Regions from separate parts of the Bradyrhizobium sp. 179 genome, predicted to be linked through region 1. Evidence: predicted binding sites of a transcription regulator. Region 1 holds the regulator's gene; each other region holds the start of a gene.
The links. The regulator LexA, encoded in region 1, represses DNA repair genes until DNA is damaged. The targets are predictions, from matches to a motif close to TGTTCNNNNTGTGTTCNG.
Positions count from the first base shown of each region.

Region 1 (3,275 bases):
CGGCAAGCCTCGGGATCATCGTGATGGGTCTGTTGCGCACGCCCTTGCGCTGGTCCGGTGCCTTGGTGCTGCTGGCTTCCATCGCGTGGGGGCTGTCGGTGCGGCAGCCCGATATCCTGATTGCCGGGGACGGCGCCAGCGTCGCGGTGCGGGGCAGGGACGGGCAGTTGCATGTGATCCGGGCGAGCAAGGATGGCTTTCTGCTCAAACAGTGGTTAGCTGCCGACGCCGATCCGCGCGATGCCGGGAGTAGCTCGCTGGCTGACGGCGTGTCGTGCGATGAGTCCGGCTGTGTGACGCCGCTTGCCGACGGTCGGCTGGTCGCGCTTTCCCTGCGCATCGATGCGCTGGCTGAGGATTGCAGTCGTGCCGCGCTGGTGGTCACGACGCGCCCCGCGCCGCCCGATTGCGCGGCGATGGTGGTCGACCGGCAACGTCTCGCCAGCCAAGGCGCGCTGGCATTGACGCAGCGTGGTGACGGCTTTGCGATTCAGGCGGTGAGAGCAAGAGGCACAAGCCGTCCCTGGCTGCCGGCCGGCGCCGGCGAGGGTGATTTCGACGGCAGCCTTGTGCCGAGGACGGCCGCGGCCCGCAACCGGGATGCAACGCCGGCGGAGACCGACCTGCAGGTCGACGATTAGGCGCCGGACGATTAAAAACAAACGCGAAGAGTAGGTCCGGGTCCGACCGGACGTTCCGCAGCATTAAATCTTACCATCTCGCCGGCCTCGGCCGGCGATGGCAATTTCAATCCTGGCCCGACCCCGCGGGCGGGGACGGCTCAGCCAATCGGCAAGCGCGTGATCGTCGACCGGCTATCGGCGACGATCTGCGGCTTGTGCTCGCGCTCGCTGACCGGCTGCGTCACCGGCAATTGCAGCACGGTTGCGCGCTGGCCTTCGACGAGCTGCGTCACCAGCACGTATTTGCCGTCGGGGAATTCGATCGCGTCATGATGGCGGTCGGGTATGTGCGGATCGATCTTGCCGAACTTGCCGACGCGGGAGTTGATGGTGCGCGTCCAGATCCAGCGATTATCGTAACGGACGTTGTCGGCGAAGGCGAGCTCCGTTCCCGGCAGCAGGCAGACGGCCACGGTCGGATCGGCCGCGGAAGCAAAGCCGCGCGTTGAGGTGCCGCGGAACGTTGTCGACACGATCGTCTCGCCGACTTCGGCGGGGCGAGATGCAACGGCATGCAGGCTGTAGTCACACATCGGGTGCTCCTCATTCGAAGATAGCAACCCGCGCCTCCTTCGGAGGCGCAAGCCTCTATCAGAGTGGAAGCACGTAACGCTCTGCTCCGTTGTAGGCAAATCTGCGGCTGGCGTTGCCGGACGCGATCACATTATCTTTCCCGAAGCCATAGGAACAAAGCTCGCTTCAGTGCATTCGGCGGATGCGAGCGCCCGTGGCCTACGGGCGCCGACCAGGGGAATGTGGCCAGCTTCGCCGTGGCTGTCGGTCGATGGCAGTTCGGGCGTTGCGGAAATGCTCGCTCCCTGCGTGCGCCGACTTGCGTGCGTGGTGCTGCAATTGAGTTGCGAATGCTTGCGCGGCCGATCAAGCGATCAGCACGCTGCGAAGGCGCTTAAGGCGATCCTGCACATCGTAATCTCCTAAGATCTCTTCACAAGCGATGAGTGCTTGGGGCCGCATGCCGAGGATGGAGCGCCGGAGAGAGGGGCCGGATAATCTGCGCAAGACCAAAAGACTATCCAGCTGGAGCGGACCGTCGTCCGCTCCAATCGGAATCATTGGTATCGAATGACCGCTAGCTCGTCTCAGTACTTGCGGTACAGCCCGATCAGCTTGCCCTGAATCTTCACCCGGTTCGGCGGCAGGATGCGCACCTCATAGGCGGCATTGGCGGGCTCGAGCGCGATCGACGCCCCCCGGCGGCGGAAGCGCTTGAGCGTCGCTTCCTCGTCGTCGATCAGGGCCACCACGATGTCGCCGGTATCGGCGCTCTCGTTACGCTGGATCAGCGCCATGTCGCCATCGAGAATGCCAGCTTCGACCATCGAATCGCCGCGCACTTCGAGTGCGTAGTGCTCGCCTGAGCCGAGCATGTCGGGCGGCACGCTGATGGTGTGACTGCGGGTCTGCAACGCTTCGATCGGCGTGCCGGCCGCGATGCGACCCATCACGGGCACCGCAACGGGACGCTCGCCCTCGTCCGCGGAAGAACTGGAGCTCGCGCGCACCTTGCCGAGATTGCCCTCGATGACGCTCGGCGTGAAGCCGCGGCGGCTGCCGGCGGCGGCCTGGAGCTCGGGCAGCTTGATCACCTCGATGGCGCGGGCGCGGTTGGGCAGGCGGCGGATGAAGCCGCGCTCCTCGAGCGCAGTGATCAGGCGATGGATGCCCGATTTCGAGCGCAGGTCGAGCGCATCCTTCATCTCGTCGAAGGAGGGCGGCACGCCGCTTTCCTTCAGACGTTCGCTGATGAACCGCAGAAGCTCGTATTGTTTGCGCGTTAACATCTCGACCAAAGTCCCCCGGTTGATGTCGTTCGATTCCGAGACGCTGAATTGGAGCGGTAGACCGCTACATGCTCGAAACAAATCATGAACGGACACTATATGTTCCATATGTGTTCCGCAACTGCTTAATTTACCGTGAACGCGGCAAAGTTCGCGGAACGCGTGTAGTGGATGCGTTCAGACGGGCAGGCGCAGCACCTCGCAAGGCGAGCCGGCCTCTGCCTTCGGAGCGAACGGTGCGCGGACGAGAAGTGCCTGTGCTGCAGCGAGATTCGCAAGCAGCGAGGAATCCTGGTGATCGACGGGAAGGGCCACCAGCGTGCCGTCGTCGCGCGTCTCCAGATGTGCGCGCAGATAGTCCGCGCGCATATCGTTTGCGTCCACATCGCGGCCGAGCACGGCGCGCTCTTGTCGGTGATGAATCACGGATCGTCCCGACAAGGCGCGAATCAGCGGCACCAGGAACAGGAAGGCGCACACGTAGGATGACACGGGATTACCCGGCAGGCCGATCACGCGCATCCCGCCGAGCCGCCCATGCATCATCGGCTTGCCCGGGCGCATCGCGATCTTCCAGAACGCCATCGCGACGCCTTCGTCCCTCAGCGCCTGCTGGACCAGATCGTGGTCGCCGACCGACGCGCCGCCGCTCGTGACCAGGATCTCGGCGCCGCTCTCGCGGGCGCGGCGGATGCCGGCAGTGGTGGCCTCCAGCGTATCGGCGACAATGCCAAGGTCGATGGTATCGGCCCCCTCGCTGCGGGCGAGCGCGTGCAGGGCGTAGCCGTTG
Region 1 is NZ_JADPJR010000009.1:200,054-203,328, reverse strand. It holds partial or broken gene IVB12_RS02790 (ComEC/Rec2 family competence protein) at 1-641, shown strand, start outside; gene IVB12_RS02785 (hypothetical protein) at 782-1,216, opposite strand; gene lexA (transcriptional repressor LexA) at 1,784-2,485, opposite strand; gene glp (gephyrin-like molybdotransferase Glp) at 2,663-3,275, opposite strand, start outside.

Region 2 (3,275 bases), on a different contig from region 1:
CGCTTCGGCGGTACGCAGGCGCTGCGCGAACTGCTCGCCCTCCGCGTTCAGCTGCGCAACCAGCGCCTCGCCATTGCGCATCAGCTTCTTGGTGGCGATGAGCGCACCGGCCGGCTGGCGGGCCAGGCGCTGCGCGAGCGCAAGCGCCTCGGCATCGAGCGTGTCGAGCGGCACCACCCGGTTGGCGAGGCCCCATTCCAGCGCGGCCTGCGCCGGCACGGTCTCGCCAAGTGCGAACATCTCGTAAGCTCGGGCGTAGCCGATCCGCGCCGGCATCAACAGGCTGGAGGCCGCTTCCGGCACTAGCGCGAGGCTGACGAAGGGCGTCGACAATTGCGCATTGTCGGCGAGCACGACGAGATCGCAATGCAGCAGCATGGTGGTGCCGACGCCGACGGCGCGGCCCTGCACCGCCGCAACCAGCGGCCGGGTGCAACGTGCCAGCGACTGAATGAACCGCACGACGTTGCGGCTGCCTTCCGACTTGCCCGCTGCAACCGCGGCAAATTCGCCGACGTCGTTGCCGGCAGTGAACATGTCGCCCTCGCCGCGGATCAGGATCACGCGAGCGGACGGATCGAACTCGGCGGATTCGATACTGTCGGCGAGCTTGCCGTACATCGCGTCCGTCAGCGCGTTCTTCTTGTCGGGGCGCGCCAGCGTGAGGGTAAGAATTCCGCTGTTGTTCTCGATCCGGACGTGCTCGGTCATTCGTCTGCTCCTCTTGGAAACTTGTCCTGAATGCTCATCAGCCAGCGTGCGACGATGTCGATCTCCGCAGCCGTAAATCCCTCCGTCAGCGCCGCGTTGACCTCCGCCGCGCCTGCTTTCGCCTGCGCCAGCGCGCTGCGCCCCTTCGGCGTCAGCCAGATCCGCCAGGCGCGCCCGTCCTCGTGGTCGGCCCGCCGCTCGATCAGTTTGGCGGCTGCCGTGCGATCGACCAGGCCGGAAATACCGGCCGGGCCAAGATCCAGCGCCGCGCCCGCCTCGCCGATCAGCACACCATCCTGCTTGCCGAGAATGAACAGCAGCCCGGCCTGCGCCGGCGTGACCTCGCTCTCGGGGCGAGCCGCCATCCAGCGCTGCAACCGGCGTTGCGCGACGCTCAGCAGGTAGATCAGGCGATGGTGGCTCGCTGCGGCTTCCTTATTTCGCATACGAAATATATAATGCGAGGCCAATCGCGTTGTCAAAGAGGGGTTGCCGATGCGGCATGGCCATGGCGATCGCGGTCGTGCCGATCGTCAAGCCGACGCGGCACGAAGGCGGCGAGTGGGATGGCGCATTGAAATTCCATCGGGAATTTGACGCACCCGTTGGCGCTTGACGGCCGCCCTCCTTTATGTTCCATATTTGTTCTTCACTCGTTTTGGTTGCAATAGGATCGTTTCATGACGAAGGATGCGCGCGGCGAGCGCGAGCCGGCTCAGCTCGTGATTCACAATGATGACGAAACGCCGGACGAGTTTGTCATCGGGTTGCTCCGCCAGGTTTTTGGCAAATCGGAGCGTGAAGCGGCCGCGGTGATAGCGCGGGTCGAGCGGGAGGAGAAGGCCACTTGCGGTCCGTACCCGCAATCGGTCGCCGAGGCGCTGTTCAAGTCGGCTCAGCAATATATCTGGCTCGGCCAACATCCGCTGAGGATCACGCTTGAAGAGATTAAGACCCCCTGCGAGCTCTGCGGCAAGCCTGAGGGACAGACCGATGTTCGGATCGGGAGCCGCACGGTCTGGCTGTGCAGCGACTGCATTCGCGCAGCAGACACCGTGAACACACCGCAAGAGCCGGAAGAGGAGTTCGAATACGCTTGCGACGTGCTTGACTGGCATTTTGCCAACGTCTCGCGTAGCAATCTCGTGACCACCATCCGCCAGTTTCCCGGCCATATGCGGGTCGATGTCCAGGCAGCGATCGAGGGACTGTTCGGCAAGTCGATCCGGCTGTTCGGGCTGAACGAAGAACAGCGCTACGAAACGCTGTCGATCTCACGGCTCCTCCGCGATGGCCGCAATGCGCTCGCGATTGCTCCGCTGCAATATTCCGACGTGGATGTCGGCGAGAAGAGCCCGAGTCAAATGTCTCGATAACGGCCTCTGGCTGTGCGAGCAGGATGGCCTTCGTTACGCGGTCTTGCTGTGTGCCCACCGCGAATACAGCCGAGAACCGGGAATTCGGATCGAGATCCTCGTGCCGGCAGGCACCGCGGGCGCGGCACTCGTGCAGCAGTGTTTTGGCGAGCTGGAGCAGGCCGTGCAAGCTGCGCGCAGCTATCGCGGCAAGATCCTGTCCCTCGACGCCGATTCCGACTATCGCGGCCGCTCGCGCGGCATCACGGTGCATCGGCTGCCGTCGGTTGCGCGCGATGAGGTGATCCTGCCCGAACAGACCCTGCGGCTGCTCAATCGCAACGTTCTGACTTTCGTCAACACCCGAGATCAATTGCGCCGGCTCGGCCAGTCGACACGTAAGGGCATCTTGCTTTACGGACCGCCGGGCACCGGCAAGACCCATACGATCCGCTATCTGGCAACTCATTTGCCCGGGCACACGACACTGATCATCACCGCCGAGCAAATCGGGCTTCTCGGCGCTTATATGAGTCTGGCACGGCTGCTCCAGCCGTCGATGGTCGTTATCGAGGATGTCGATCTCATCGCCCGCGACCGCGACGACATGGGGCCGTGCGAAGAATCCATGCTGAACAAGTTGCTCAACGAGATGGACGGGCTGAAGGAGGACGCGGACATCCTGTTCGTCCTGACCACCAACCGGCCTGAGGACCTCGAAGGCGCCCTCGCCGGCCGCCCGGGCCGCATCGATCAGGCCATCGAAGTCCCGCTGCCGGACGAGACCGGCCGCGGCAAGCTGGTCCGGCTCTACGGCAAGGGGCTGCCGCTCGACGATGCAATCATCGCAGAAGCGGCCCGCCGCAGTGAGGGCACGAGCTGTGCCTTCACCAAGGAATTGATGCGACGGCTTGCGCAAGGGAGCCTCGCGCGAGACGGTGGCAATTCCGTCGTGTCTGCCGACATCGACGAGGCGCTCGACGACATGTTGTTCTCCGGCGGCAAACTCAATGCGCAATTGCTCGGAGGCGCACAGGCGATGGCGACGAGATAACGCCTACCCACCGAAGTGGCGGGCTTGGACTGAGCGTTTACGGCGCGCAGGTGAAGCTCGAGGCCTCCGTCACCGGGCCCGACTTGTAATGAGGCCAGGCCGGCCAGCGGCACAGCGGCATCGCGCGCAGCGTCGCGAACGACGGCGCTTCGACC
Region 2 is NZ_JADPJR010000104.1:122,448-125,722, reverse strand. It holds gene IVB12_RS24520 (enoyl-CoA hydratase) at 1-711, opposite strand, end outside; gene IVB12_RS24515 (MarR family winged helix-turn-helix transcriptional regulator) at 708-1,157, opposite strand; gene IVB12_RS24510 (ATP-dependent Clp protease adaptor ClpS) at 1,392-2,087, shown strand; gene IVB12_RS24505 (ATP-binding protein) at 2,188-3,120, shown strand; gene IVB12_RS24500 (tannase/feruloyl esterase family alpha/beta hydrolase) at 3,158-3,275, opposite strand, start outside.
Region 2: IVB12_RS24510 (ATP-dependent Clp protease adaptor ClpS) is a predicted target of LexA. The motif match lies at 1,344-1,361, and genes of this name have one in related genera.

Region 3 (3,275 bases), on a different contig from region 1:
TGGCTGACCTTGTGGCCGACGAGGGGGCCCTTGGCCGTCAGTTCGCAGCGGCGAGACATGGTAGAAATCCTCAGGTTCGAGCCCCCAACGATTTGCGGCCGCCATTCGGGGCGCCACGGGGGCAAATTCTTTCGTCCTTGCAGGGAGCGGGCGGACGTATAGGGGGGAAGGGGCGGGACGTCAAGGTTTTGGGGTGGATTTAGCCCCACGCCGGGCGTCATCGCCCGCGAAGGCGGGCGATCCAGTATTCCACCGGCGCGGCTGGAGTCGAGGGGCCGCAGCGTGCTGGATGCCCCGCTTTCGCGGGGCATGACCGCGGAGGGGGCGGGGAAAGGTTGGCGCCAAGGGCTACCGCCCGATCACCAAAACGGCAATGATCGGAACGCCTTACCATCACATAAAGGGCGTATTCGCGGCCGAAGAGTCCTGGGGAGTTCCGCCGCTTTTGGCGTCCAGCACATTGTTTGCCGCTGTTTTTGGCTTAACTAACAAGGCCTGACGGCCCCATTGGATGGCTTCGTGAATATCCTGACCTCTCACCCGCCGCGGCGGCGCGCCGGCCAGTTGGCCCTGGCGGCGTTCTGCGGCCTCGTCTTGGCGTGGGGAGCGGCGCCGGCAACGGCGCAAGGCAAGCTCGAGGCGCAATATGAGGCGACACTATCGGGCATTCCCGTCGGCAAGGGCGCCTGGAACATCGACATCCAGGACGACGTGTTCGCGGCCGCGGCTTCCGGCGGCACCACGGGGCTTTTGAAGTCGTTCGCGGGCGGCTCGGGCACCGGCGCCTCGCAGGGCCGCGTCGTCAACGGCGCGCTGGTTGCGACCGGCTATCAGGCCTCCACCACCACCTCGAAGAAGACCGAAGAGATCCGCATCACCCTCGACAAGGGCAATGTGAAGGATTTTGCGATCCTGCCGGAGCCGCCGGTCGACCCCGATCGCATCGTCGTCACCGAAGCGCATCGCCGCGGCGTCTGGGATCCGATGACGGCCTCGCTGCTGCGCGTGCCCGGCAATGGCGATCCGGTGTCGCCCGAGGCCTGCCATAATAGCGCGCCCGTGTTCGACGGCCGCATGCGCTACGACTTGAAACTCGATTTCAAGCGCATGGAGAGCGTGAAGGCCGAGAAGGGCTACAAGGGCCCGGTCGTGGTCTGCGCGCTCTATTTCGTGCCTGTGGCCGGCTACATCCCCGATCGCCCCGTGATCAAATACCTCGCCGCCCAGCGCAACATCGAGATCGCCTTTGCGCCGGTGGCGGGAACGCGCATTCTGGTCCCGTTCTGGCTGAAAGTGCCGACGCCGTTGGGACCTGCGATGCTGGAAGCGACCAGCTTCATCACCTCCCCCCAGCCGCCACGCGTCGCCAAGACGCAGTAGGGGTTCTTAACCCTCCCCTCCAAGGGAGGGTAAAAGAAGTCTTGTGAATTCAACGGCTTACCTACTGTGCATGGGGTTGTTTTCGCACTTTTTGTTTGGCAGGTCGGCGAAGCTGGAATCCATTTGACTCCCGCCTGATTCTGATTCGACTCCCGGCTGTCCCCAGCCTTAAGGAACACGTCATCAAATCGTCGCTTGTACGGCAGCCGGAGCCTTCATCTAGTGCACGCCTGTGGCGAGTCCCGCGACATGTTGCGTGAACGGAACGGGACTCGGCAGGGAGTCAGCGATTCGGCCGCGATTCGTTCTAGAGTCGTTCCGAAGCTTAAGGCGAACGGGAAAAGCGTCGCAAAGTGAGACACTGCGCGAGGTTGGGAAGACTGCTCCGCGTTCGCTGTCACCGCGCGGCTTGACCGGGCGATCCAGTACGCCGAGGCAATCGTGGTTGAGCCGATGAGCCGCGGCGGACTGGATGCCCCGGTCAAGCCGGGGCATGACAGCGGAGCGCGTGGTGGCGTTCGGAGACATCGCTGACACCTGATCGCCTCATCGTCTCAAACAGCACTGACATTCGCCCAAATCGGCACTACCTATCTCCAGAATGGCTTTTTCTTCCTCCCCCTTCGCTTCCGAGCGTGCCCCCGGTGCCGGCGTCACTGCGGTGCTCGGGCCGACCAACACCGGCAAGACCCATCTCGCCATCGAGCGGATGCTCGCGCATCCCTCCGGCATGATCGGCCTGCCGCTGCGCCTGCTTGCGCGCGAGGTCTACAACAAGATCGCCGATCGCGCGGGGCCAGAGAGCGTCGCGCTCGTGACCGGCGAGGAGAAGATCAAGCCGAAGAAGCCGCGCTATTGGGTCTCGACCGTCGAGGCGATGCCGCGCGATCTCGACGTCTCCTTCCTCGCCATCGACGAGGTCCAGATCGCCTCGGACCTCGAACGCGGCCACGTCTTCACCGACCGCATCCTCAACCGCCGCGGCCGCGACGAGACGCTGCTCTTGGGCGCTGCGACCATGCGCCCGATCATCGAGCGCCTCTTGCCGGGCGTGTCCATGATCACGCGGCCGCGCCTGTCGCAGCTCGAATTCGCCGGCGACCGCAAGATCACGCGCCAGCCGCGCCGCACCGCCATCGTCGCCTTCTCCGCCGACGAGGTCTACGCCATTGCCGAGCTGATCCGCCGCCAGCATGGCGGCGCCGCCGTGGTGCTGGGCTCGCTCAGCCCTCGCACCCGCAACGCGCAGGTGGCGATGTTCCAGAACGGCGATGTCGACTATCTCGTCGCCACCGACGCCGTCGGCATGGGCCTCAATCTCGACGTTGACCACGTTGCCTTTGCCTCCGATCGCAAGTTCGACGGCTACCAGTTCCGCCGCCTGACACCCTCGGAATTTGCGCAGATCGCCGGCCGCGCCGGCCGCGCCACGCGCAACGGCACCTTCGGCACCACCGGCCGCTGCGCGCCGTTCGAGCCCGAACTCGTCAACGCGCTCCAGAACCACACCTTCGATGCCGTGAAGATGCTGCAATGGCGCAACTCGAAGCTGGATTTCTCCTCGCTCGGCGCGCTCCAGGTGTCGCTGAACCTGGGCCCAGGGCACGAGGCGCTGACGCGCGCCCCGATCGCCGAGGACATGCGCGTGCTCGACCACGCCGCCCGCGACGTCGATGTGCGCGATATCGCGCATGGCAAGGCGGCCGTGGAGCGCCTCTGGGAGGCCTGCCAGGTCCCCGATTACCGAAAGCTGTCGCCGGCCGCTCATGCCGAGCTGGTGACGACGCTGTACGGCTTCCTGATGCAAAAGGGATGCATCCCCGATAGCTGGTTTGCCGCCCAGGTCGATCAGGCCGACCGCGTCGATGGCGACATCGACACGCTGTCGGCCCGGA
Region 3 is NZ_JADPJR010000036.1:124,685-127,959, forward strand. It holds gene rpmB (50S ribosomal protein L28) at 1-59, opposite strand, end outside; gene IVB12_RS09215 (DUF3108 domain-containing protein) at 571-1,380, shown strand; gene IVB12_RS09220 (helicase-related protein) at 1,982-3,275, shown strand, end outside.
Region 3: IVB12_RS09220 (helicase-related protein) is a predicted target of LexA. The motif match lies at 1,684-1,701, and genes of this name have one in related genera.